2 regions of the Paenibacillus sp. FSL M7-0802 genome follow, and region 1 is predicted to be linked to the other one. Evidence: riboswitches for the same ligand, from Rfam matches in the RefSeq annotation. Region 1 holds a riboswitch; the other holds the start of a gene.
The links. A riboswitch is a leader RNA that binds a small molecule or an ion and turns the genes downstream of it on or off. The one in region 1 is predicted to bind ZMP and ZTP.
Positions count from the first base shown of each region.

Region 1 (5,507 bases):
AAGTTATACAACAAGCCGGAAGCGTTAACCGGACTTCCGTGTGTTAAGTGGCCACCATGCGCCAGATTCATACCCAGTACAGTATCTCCAGGTTTGAGAGCTGCCAGATACACCGCCATGTTGGCTTGTGCTCCAGAGTGAGGCTGCACGTTAGCATGCTCGGCGCCGAACAGTTCTTTCGCGCGGTCACGTGCGATGTCTTCAACGATATCTACATGCTCACAGCCACCATAGTAGCGTTTGTTCGGATAACCTTCAGCATATTTATTCGTCAGCACGGAGCCCATAGCTTCCATTACTGCTTCACTGACAATGTTCTCGGATGCGATTAGCTCGATATTGTGGCGTTGTCGTTTCAGTTCAAGTCCCATTGCTTCCATCACTGCCGGGTCACTTTTACGCAGGTGTTCCATCATGATTGATTACTCCCTCTCCATAGTCAATTGTTGGGTATACAAGCAAACGCCTGCTCCTCTGTTGGGTACCTCATCATCAATGCAAAAAAGATTAGTACAAACATGCCGCCATGCCAAATGCTAATCGCAGTTTCCGCCGACTTCTTGCTCCAGACTGTACACCGCCCGTTGTCCGCCAATAAGTGGAGGACGGGTGAACGCTGCTGTCACACGTGCTTCGCCAATCCAGCGAAGGCTTGGGCGAAACGGAACAGCAATGGGTCGCAGATGCATGCCAATCAGCGTTTCGCCGATGTCTATCCCGGCATGAGCCTGCACGTTCGCCGCCAAACACGCGTCGCTCATAGAACGATAGGCGACGGTAGCCATAGAGCCTCCTGCTGTACGAACAGGAATAGCTGCAACCTCCATCAGTCTCAGTCGCTCCAGCACAGCCCGTTCAACGACCAGCGCTCGGTTCAAATGCTCACAGCATTGAAACGCCACATCAAAGCCATACTGCCTGCGAACGGACTCTACTCCAGACAACAGTTGCTGAGCCACATCGAGCGCCCCCGCCGTACCAATCCGACTTCCAGCCACTTCACTTGTGCTAACGCCAATAACAAGTAGGCGACCAGCCTTGAGACTGGCTGCTTCTGCGATTTCCCGCACGACAGAAGTGGTCTGTGCTTCCAGCGGAATCTCATGATCTAATTGTTCCACCATTGGAACCTCCTTTGGTTGAACAGCCTCTCAGAGACTAGGCACGGTCTCATGCCCCAAGTTCAACACACTCTCTCCTGATCACAATCTGACTATATTATAGCCGATGTTTCAGATTTCGAGCAGAAAAAATGGAAGAATCTTTAATGGAATCAACTCTCAGCTAAAAATCTGGCATAACTTGTATATGAAAAAAAGAGCAGTCCACACCTATGTGGAATTGCTCTTTTGCCCAGGCGACCGGCCGTATATCCGATGCTCCATCGTGGTTAATCCCACTTTTGTCGCCAGTTACATCGGATTCTCATTTTTCCACCTTATCTTAACGGATTAACCGCCGAAAATCAACAGATTCCGTACAAAACAGATGAGTAATACCAATTTTATTCGGAAGATGCCTTTAGCTTGTCCAGCAGCTTATGCAGTGCCGTACGGATTTCCGCAGCTGTGACATCGTAATCTTCTCGCGAACCGCCAAACGGATCAGAAATATCAAAGCCCGGAATCCGTTGGTGTAATTCAATCATTCGTTCACGCTCCTGCGCCGATAGCTCTTGTCCGAGTGAAGCCATCAACTGCTGTGAAGCATATAAACTATCCAACTCCTGTACATCATTCAACACCGCATCCCGGTTCTCCACATATTCCTTAAGCGTAAATACTTTGCCCGCCGTTTGGGGAAAGCGCTGAATTACGTGCTGTTTATGTCCTTGCGTCAAGGTTAAGATCAGATGCGCCCACCCGGCAAGCCCGTCGCTCAAAGAGGTTGAAGTGATCTGATCGGATATATCATGATCACGTAGAACCGCCTCTGCATGTCGGGATATCGGCGTGCCTTCCATCGCGGCTACTCCCGCAGAACGCACTTCCAGTTCTAGCCCATGCTCAGCAGCCAACTTACGCAGCATCCCTTCAGCCATTGGACTGCGACAGGTATTCCCTGTGCATACGAATAAGATATTCTTCAACGTTTTCACCCCCCGTATGTTAAAAAAATATATAAACAGAGGATTACTATAATTCTAATCCCTTACTATAATCCTGCATTTATTTTACACTGTCTACGCTAAAATCAAAACATAAACATAAAGCCGAATGCCAGCAAAATGGCACCGCCCACTGCTTCTCCATAATCTCCTAGATTGCGGCTGACCTTGCGACCCAACAGCAGGCCCAACATCGCCATTGCTCCCCCGCAAAAACCAAACGCCAGAACGGACAGCACCAGATCACTTTGGAACATACCTAGTGACACTCCTACAGAAAATGAGTCAACGCTCACCCCAAGTGCAAACAGCAAAAGGCCTAAAGGCGAACGATGATCCAATACCTGTACGCCGTCCCCTTTAAAGGAATTATACACCATATGCCCGCCCAAAAGGATGAGTAACCCCCCTGCGAAGTAGGCCGTCACATGACCTAATAAAGAACTCATATAATGGCCTGTGAACATTCCCAGCAATGGCATCAGAATGTGAAAAAAGCCAATAACAGTACTGATGCGCAGCACGTCTCGCAGGCGTATCCCCTTCATGCCGATCCCTACGCCCAGCGATAACGCATCCATTCCTAGCGCTACCGCCATGATCAGAATCGTTACAACCTGCCCGGCATGGGCAGAGGCTGCCAGCATACTCCATCCCTCCATTATCCGTCTGTTCTTGTACACGTTATGCGGACAAGGGGCAAATCAGTACAAGCATACACTGAAAGTGCCCAATACCAAGACGAGGAGAGGAGAAATTTAATATAAGAGGCTCTGATTCGACAGAAGCTACAAGCGGACGATTCGGTGACCTGCCGCTTTAAGCAGGCGGTTCATGACGGCGTCTCCCAATCCTTTCGGCGGACAGGATTCCGACAAAATGTAGGTGACGCCGTCCTCGTCGCAGCGGCGCAGCACGCCGTACAGGCGCTGCGCTGCCTCATGGAGCGCGTCCAGCTTGCCTAGCGTGTAGACGCGCTCTCCGGCGTAGCCGGCGGCATGCTCGTCAAACGCGAGCACTGCCGTGCGCTCCCCGCGCGCGGAAGCCTCCGCCAGCGCGGCGCGAATCCAGCCCGTCACCTCAACGGACGACGGGCCTTGTACCACGCTCAAGCGGCCTCGCGGCGCGTAGTGCGTGTACTTCATGCCCGGCGAGCGCGGCGCTGGGCTGTCCGCGTCTTCCCCGGGCGTAGCGGCCAACGCCGGGTCCAGCACGACGGCGCGAGCAACCGCAGCGAGCTGCTCGGCCGTCACGCCGCCGGGGCGCAGGATGGTGACGGTTCCGTCGTCACCCGCCTGCACTACCGTGGACTCCAGTCCCACCCCCGTGGGACCTCCGTCCAAAATGCCGCCGATGCGGCCCTCCAGATCCTCCCGCACATGCTGTGCAAGGGTGGGACTGGGTCTTCCCGACCGGTTGGCGCTTGGCGCAGCCAGTGGACAACCCGCTTCAGCGATCAAACGAAGCGCTATCGGATGATCCGGCATGCGCACACCAACCGTGTCCAGCCCGGCTGTCACACGCGATGACAGTGCCTGCGGCACTACCGGCAATACGAGAGTCAGTGGTCCCGGCCAGAACATATTCATCAGCGCTCGGGCTGTATCGTTTATTTCTGCTACCATACCCTCTAATTGATCAGCATCAGAAATATGTACAATGAGCGGGTTATCGGAAGGGCGTCCTTTGGCAGCAAATACCGCCTCCACCGCTTTTGTACTACGCGCATCGGCCCCCAGGCCGTACACGGTCTCCGTAGGAAAGGCTACCGTCTCTCCAGCTTGGAGGAGTAAGGCGGCCTCGCGTATGCCCTTTTCCGCCGCGATCCGAGTCTGTTCATCCCAAATTTCGTCAGAAACATCCCCGTCAGTGTTGCTCACAGGAACCAAACATCTTACATCCCACCATTGTGTATGGGAAGACTTCAATGCCTGCTTCAGCTCGCGAATTCCCTGTTCATCTAGCTTTTGCTCAGGTTTTTCCTTTTGCACAAATTCTCCGCGCAAGTCTTGCATTTGATTCGATTTATCGCTCATATCAGATCATCCCATATCTTATTGTCATACAAGCCAGTGATTTCGCCTGATCCTATAAGGCTACTTTGTAAGATCAGTTCATTTGGCTCTGCCATGTGTATATCTATCGTAAGCTCCATTATAGCATATGGGGAAACTTACACTCCTCAACGTTTAGGCAAACAAACCACTCACCCAGTTACACAGTCCCGTAAGTGCATCCCACAGAAAAAAACGTACTTCTGGCTCCTTGTCAGTAGCATTCGTCCGACTATCTCCGTGATTCGTTTTTGCTGATACCGTTTGTGCCGTTGCTTCCCCACTGCCTGCATCAATAAAACATAGCGGAGGAAACAGCACGCACCACCAATTTTGACCTTTTCCTTGCCCCAGCGTAACCCGAAGTGCCTCATAATTCCCTGCCGGGTAGACCAGACCACCGTACATTTTCGTTGGGAAAGGTACGCTCGCCAGTTCCACCTGATGATCATACGCAATGCCGCGACGAGCCAGTTCCATACCTACCAAACGGTCAATTTCAGGTAAATGAGCATCAATCAATGATCTCGCTTGGTCTAAGCTTTGCGGGTTTTCCAGCTCACCCACCCAGGCATTCATCTGCTGTACAATAGCGTCCCGTATTTCGCGTTTAACCAGCTGATCCTCCGGACGATCCGAATTGGCCAAAATACGCAGTCGAATGGAATCATGTGGAATCACTTTCAGCCCTGTTGTAGCTACTCCTGATGCTAAGGTTCCTCTTGTTCCAGTGGTCATAGCAGCATCCGTCTTTTGACCTTCCCAAGACATCATTAATATCGAAATACAAAATAGTATCATTGCAGCTTGCTTGATCCAATTTCTCATCTTCGTCTCCCCCAAACCCAAACTCTATCATGTCTATCAGTCTGTCCGGTTTGGGAGAGTCTAAACCTATGATTCTTGTAAAAGATTCAGGACCACTTTACAGATTTTTTTCAATAATACCCTCAAATCATGCTACACCAAGCTTCTGACCCTCACCGAGGAATATGAAAAAGCCCAGATTTCACAATCTGGACTCTCTCGTTGCACCGTTTCAACTCACACAAATACCAATCATTATCTAGCCACATTCCACCTGTGCTAGGCTTTTTTCGCCTTCGTCAAGCTTAGTCTGGAAGGCTGTGGCAGATCATCCTCCAGCTCTTGGCCGTGCACCTTAATACTCATAACCAAGCCGATACTAGCCATGTTAATAAGCAACGAGGTACCACCATAACTTATGAACGGGAGCGTAATCCCCGTAAGCGGCATAATGCCCAGAAACGCACCAATATTCTCAAAAATCTGGTACAGCAACATGGACACAATCCCGACAATAATATACGGTCCGGCGCGATCCC
Region 1 covers NZ_JBBOSD010000001.1:3,306,464-3,311,970, reverse strand. Annotated here, with positions in the region: gene glyA (serine hydroxymethyltransferase) at 1-416, opposite strand, end outside; gene MHB54_RS15430 (TIGR01440 family protein) at 537-1,124, opposite strand; ZMP/ZTP riboswitch at 1,345-1,426, opposite strand; gene MHB54_RS15425 (low molecular weight protein arginine phosphatase) at 1,505-2,089, opposite strand; gene MHB54_RS15420 (manganese efflux pump MntP) at 2,194-2,754, opposite strand; gene MHB54_RS15415 (L-threonylcarbamoyladenylate synthase) at 2,896-4,143, opposite strand; gene spoIIR (stage II sporulation protein R) at 4,297-4,989, opposite strand; gene MHB54_RS15405 (FtsW/RodA/SpoVE family cell cycle protein) at 5,248-5,507, opposite strand, start outside.

Region 2 (5,507 bases), 1.5 Mb from region 1:
TTGCTGAAGGAAAAAGGAACCAAAGAGGTGGGTGATCCGACCAATTTGGAAAAGACGCTGGAACTCAAACCCGATCTGATCGTGGTTATGAAGGATACGAATTATGAGGCTTTGTCTAAAATCGCACCTACCCTATACATTCCGTACGGTACGACGACTAATATCTATGATACGGTCAAGCTGTTCGGCGATATCACCGGGGAAAAGGAGAAGGCTGAGCAATTTATTGCTGCATTTGATAAAAAGGCCGCTGAAGGTCGTGCACGTCTTAAAGGTGTGATTGACGAAAAGGCAACTTTCGGTCTGTATGAGCTGACGGACAAGCACGCACTTTGGATCTTTGGCGACAATGCGGGGCGCGGCGGACAAGCTGTGTACAATGCGCTCAAACTGAATATGCCAAAGAAAACAGCTAACTCCAAGGAACAAACGGTGCAGCTTTCGATGGAGGTATTGCCACAGTATGACGCAGATTATATGTTCCTGACTACGTATGACCCGGAGAAAAAGGGTGACGCGCTCAAGCAACTGAAATCGTCCGCTGTGTGGGGGAATCTTCCTGCGGTGAAGAACAATAGAGTGTTCTTTAACGATTTTGATACGTATTATCGCTATGATCCAATCGCTATTACTGGACAAATTGATATGATCGTAGATATGCTGGTCGAAAGAGAAAAAGAGAATAAAGTTAAACAATAGGTGTGAGATTCTGCGTTGTGACGAATTGTCCAAAACAGATGGGAAGTCGCATAATACACGCAGTATATAGCATAAAAAACCAGTCCAACACGAATCATGTTTGGACTGGTTTTTATTTACTATTTCGTTGTAATTTCAATAGTATCTTCTTTTTGTATCCAATCTACCTTGGCCCCCAGCGTTTCGCTGAGTAGCCTTAGTGGAAGATAACCAATTCCATTCACCATGAAGGGCGGATTGGTGAGTTTTACGGCTTTACCGTTCACTTTTGTTTGGCTGGTTTTGAAATTTACTTCTAGAGAGACAGGATGGTCTTCTGTCTTAGACTGATTCATATTCGCTATTTTGCTGTTGAAATCATAAGCGATCTCGGCCCCCAGTTTGTCAAAAACAGAACGAAGGGGAATAAAAGCCTGCCCGTTGCGGGTAATGGCACCATTACTCAGAGGGACAGGCGAACCATTGAGACGGACAAGAATCGGTTTTTGTACAGGAACTGGTGAACTATAAAGAAACTCATAGTCCCCTATACCGAGCTGCGCGTGTTTGTTGACACCCCAGCCCCATAGGGCGCCATCTGCTTTTTGCATGATTACGTGCCGTGGACCTGCTTTGATGTTTTGAATATTTTTAGCAAGTAATGTAAAGGGGGCATTGGATGGTAACTTTTCACCATCTAGAGACCCAACATATACATTCCCAGCAGTGGTTAGGGCAAGTATGGAGCGTTCGGCGAAAAAGGCGTCTTTAACATCCTTTACTCCTGTTAATAGTACAGGGGTATTTTCGTTGTGATAGGTTGTATTATCTGAGTAACCTGTAACTGTAGCACCCCAGAACCATAGCCGACCTTGCTGATCAATCGCGAGATTGGAATACCTATTGGCCTTGATTGTCTTGATGCCCGATAAGGCTTGAATTTGCGATACGGATAGAGTTTCGGACGGAGTTACATTTTTATCAAATTCTTTGGGCCACGTCCACACGGTGCCATCTTTTTTTAAGGCTATGTTTTTAGCGATTGTCGTAATATCTTTTAATGATGAAATAGGTTCGAAGCCCTGCAAGGCTTTTGTATTTTTCCACACACTGCCGTCTTTCTTTAGAAATATCCAGCGTTCCTCATAATCCGGTCTTTCCTCATAGTAACTATCTATATTGGCAACCTCGTCGAGGCCAGATAGGGTTTGAAAAGGACTAGAGATGTTTCCATTGTCGAGTCGATCAGCGGAAGATATGCTGCCTTCGCTGCTCAGAGCGAGCATATGATCATTCAAACTACTTACAGCTGCGAGGTTCTGTAATCCTTCCAGAGGAACGAATTTCACGGATTCAGCAATATTATTTCTAGACACATACCAAGCAGAGTGGTCTTGTAAGGAAAATACCAGATCGCCCTCGTTGATGATATTAGAAAATGTTTTTACAACGTCCGACTTACTCTCTACACGAGTCGGTACGGATTGATTATAGCCCCACAGCCACAAGCTTCCATCGGATTGAATCAGACTCCCAGAATCATAGGAACGAATATGGGATGTAGACTCCTTTTCGTTCGCCCACGCGTTAGAACTGAATAACAATAACGTGATTATACTGAGTAATAGAGTCCGTCTTTTCATACGATTTTCCTCATTTCTTGATCAATGTGTATAAGATAAAAAATGATACCTTCGAGAATATCCCCTTATCCATAGACGTATATAATATAGAAAAGTTTTCCAAAAAGTATGAATTTCAATAAAATAACCTCCAAACCCACGATTAGAGATGAATTTGGAGGCTATTTCTTTTAACGAGTAAGCAGAAATATGTTGGTTAGAACAGGTTAAACACGGTTATGAGCAGACTAATTCGCTATTCGACTGCGCACCATCAACAAGGTTTGGTCTTTGATTTGTCCGATTTCACGGATGAGTGCGGCTGTCTTGGTCTCATAGGAGTATTTGACATCCAAGTCTTTCAGCGAAGCAAGGTTAATGTCGACGGTAAGCAGGGCAGATTGAGCTGCTGCTTCGAACAGGATCGCGCCGATGCCAAGATCTGAAATCACATTTTTATTGGACATTTCCACAATGTTATAGGCTTGCGACAATCCGTCCCGGCATACTTCCAGCAGGCGCATGGGTACCTCAATGGCAGCGATCACCGCTGTCTGTAGGGAATGGGTACGATAGCGCTTTTCTTCGTCTGTTTCCTTGGGCAAACGCAACGCGGTCATGTACTGTTCAAAGGATTGGATGTCTGCGACCATCAGTTCCTCACAATGCGTAGACAATCTTCCCATGCTGCTAATGACGTCCGTGATTTTTTCATGGATGTGCGCATATTTTTCTCCTTGTGAAAGGTTGGCGGTCATGGAGGTCATAGCCGCGCCTAGTGCCGCAGCCAGTGCGGATACACTTCCTCCGCCGGGGGTAGGCGCTGCACTTGCAGCCTCTTTCAGAAAATGTCCGATGGAATTGTTCCACGACAGTTCACTCATGAATAGACCACCTCTCTGGAGTAGTGTTGCAGATGTATCGCTTTGAGCAGATTTTTGTACAAAATCGCAGTCGTTAAGGTGCCAACACCGCCGGGAACCGGAGAAATGGCATGTACCTTTTCACCCACGTTTGAAGCAGCGTCACCCACGATTTTTCCTTCCAGCGTCTCGTTAATTCCTGCATCCACGAGAATCAGACCAGGATGGACCATATCCTGCGTAATCACATCAGGGCATCCGACTGCGACGAAGGCAATGTCTGCATGGCTCAGATGCTCTGCAATATCACGCGTACCTGCATGACAGGCGGTAACGGTGGCATTTTCTCTTTGCAACATGTGGAAAAGGGGAAGTCCCACTGTCTGCCCGATGCCCACGAGCGTGACATTTTTGCCTGCCAAGGTGTGACCGTAATGCTTGAGCAGCTCGATACAGGCTTGAGGTGTTGCGGGATATAGTCCGGCGTCACCTGTTACGGTAGCCAGCTTGTTATCAGGTGTTATTCCATCAATATCCTTGTAGGGGGCGATGGATTGTTTAATAACGGAGGCAGAAAGATGTTGGGGAAGCGGCAGTTCCAGCATAATGCCATGTACATGGGATGCATCGTTCAGACTGCCGATCAGGTGCAGTAGCTCGGCTTCGCTAACATGACGGTCAAAAGTATGGAGATGAAATGAGATGCCCAGCTTCTCCGCTATTTTTTGCTTGGTCCGGGCATAGTATGCAGATGCCGGATCGCCTTCTACCAATAGGGTCGCCAGATGGGGACGGTGTCCTTGCTGCTTCATTTTTTCTACCTGTGAACGGATCGTTGCATATACTTGCTCTGCTGCTTCTTTGGATTTCATGATTATAGCCATAGTCCGAGCCTCCTCTGAATTTATCGCATGATTTATCAACAGGGTGTCATGGTCTTAAAACGAAAAAAAAGTATTTGCACAAGGTCGTCAAGACAGACGAATCCTCTGCAAATACTTCTCCCAGGCGAACGGTACGCTTTTTTTGTATGCTCCCTCGTGGTTCATTCCACTGACTTCGCCAGTCACATACAGCGTTATTATACCTTATATTTTAACAAATAATCATCAGAAAAGAAACCCGCGAACATTTGGAAAACGGGTTGTGTTACTTGTCTATATGACAAATGTCATATACCCGAGCTGACGTTTATGACTACAGCGCCTAGAGGCTTTACCTTATACTGAGATTAGATCAACATGTACGCCTAACAGGATCAAGGTATAGGCGTCATTTTAAAGGAGGATCATAATGAGTATGACACAACTCCCATTAGCCCAATTGAAAAAAAATATGGCTCCCTACGAGAAAATAAACACAAAATCCAGCGTTCTGCAACTCATCAATACCTTGGGTCCACTGATCCTATTGTGGTATGCTGCTTATCTTAGTCTGTCGGTTTCGTACTGGCTGACACTTCCAATTGCCATTGTTGCATCGGGGTTTGTGGTACGGACATTTATTATTTTTCATGATTGTGGTCATCAATCCTTCTTCAAAAGCCGCAAGCTGAACGACATTGTGGGAACGATTACAGGTATTATTACGCTCTGCCCTTATCACCAATGGAAAAATAGTCACGCAATCCACCATGCAACCAGCAGTAATCTGGATAAAAGAGGCACAGGTGACATGTGGGTGCTTACGGTAGAAGAGTACACAGAGGCTTCCACATGGACACGGCTGGCCTATCGCATATATCGAAATCCTTGGGTTATGTTTGGACTAGGTCCGATCTATACTTTTTTGATTTCCTATCGGTTTAATATCAAGACAGCCAAACGCAAGGAAAAAATGAACACCTATGTGACGAATATATCCATCGTTGCCTTGTATGCACTGTTGTCATGGGCTATTGGATGGCAGGCCTTCCTTCTCGTACAGGCACCTATCTTTTTTGTATCTGGTATGTTGGGAATCTGGCTGTTCTATGTACAACACCAATTTGAGGATTCGTATTTTGAGCACGATGAAGAGTGGAGCTATATTAATGCGGCCGTAGAAGGCAGTTCTTACTACAAGCTTCCTAAAGTATTGCAATGGATTACGGGCAATATCGGATTTCATCACGTTCATCACTTGAGCCCAAAAGTGCCAAATTATAATTTGGAAAAAGCACATGAAGCGACACCGTTACTTCAAAAGGCGACCACGATCACAGTAAGTAGCAGTCTGCAATCTTTGAAGTTCCGACTTTGGGATGAAAATACGAAAACCTTTTTGACCTTTAAACAAGTGAGGCCGCTCCTCAGCAAACGTGTTGCAGTTACGAAACCCATCCCTACACCTGTTGTAAGCACAG
Region 2 covers NZ_JBBOSD010000001.1:1,798,693-1,804,199, reverse strand. Annotated here, with positions in the region: gene MHB54_RS08540 (ABC transporter substrate-binding protein) at 1-699, shown strand, start outside; gene MHB54_RS08535 (stalk domain-containing protein) at 819-2,321, opposite strand; gene MHB54_RS08530 (cyclodeaminase/cyclohydrolase family protein) at 2,549-3,184, opposite strand; gene MHB54_RS08525 (bifunctional 5,10-methylenetetrahydrofolate dehydrogenase/5,10-methenyltetrahydrofolate cyclohydrolase) at 3,181-4,047, opposite strand; ZMP/ZTP riboswitch at 4,159-4,243, opposite strand; gene MHB54_RS08520 (fatty acid desaturase) at 4,457-5,507, shown strand, end outside.
Region 2: it holds a riboswitch for ZMP and ZTP, as region 1 does, so the genes downstream of both, MHB54_RS08525 (bifunctional 5,10-methylenetetrahydrofolate dehydrogenase/5,10-methenyltetrahydrofolate cyclohydrolase) here and MHB54_RS15430 (TIGR01440 family protein) in region 1, are expected to answer to the same signal.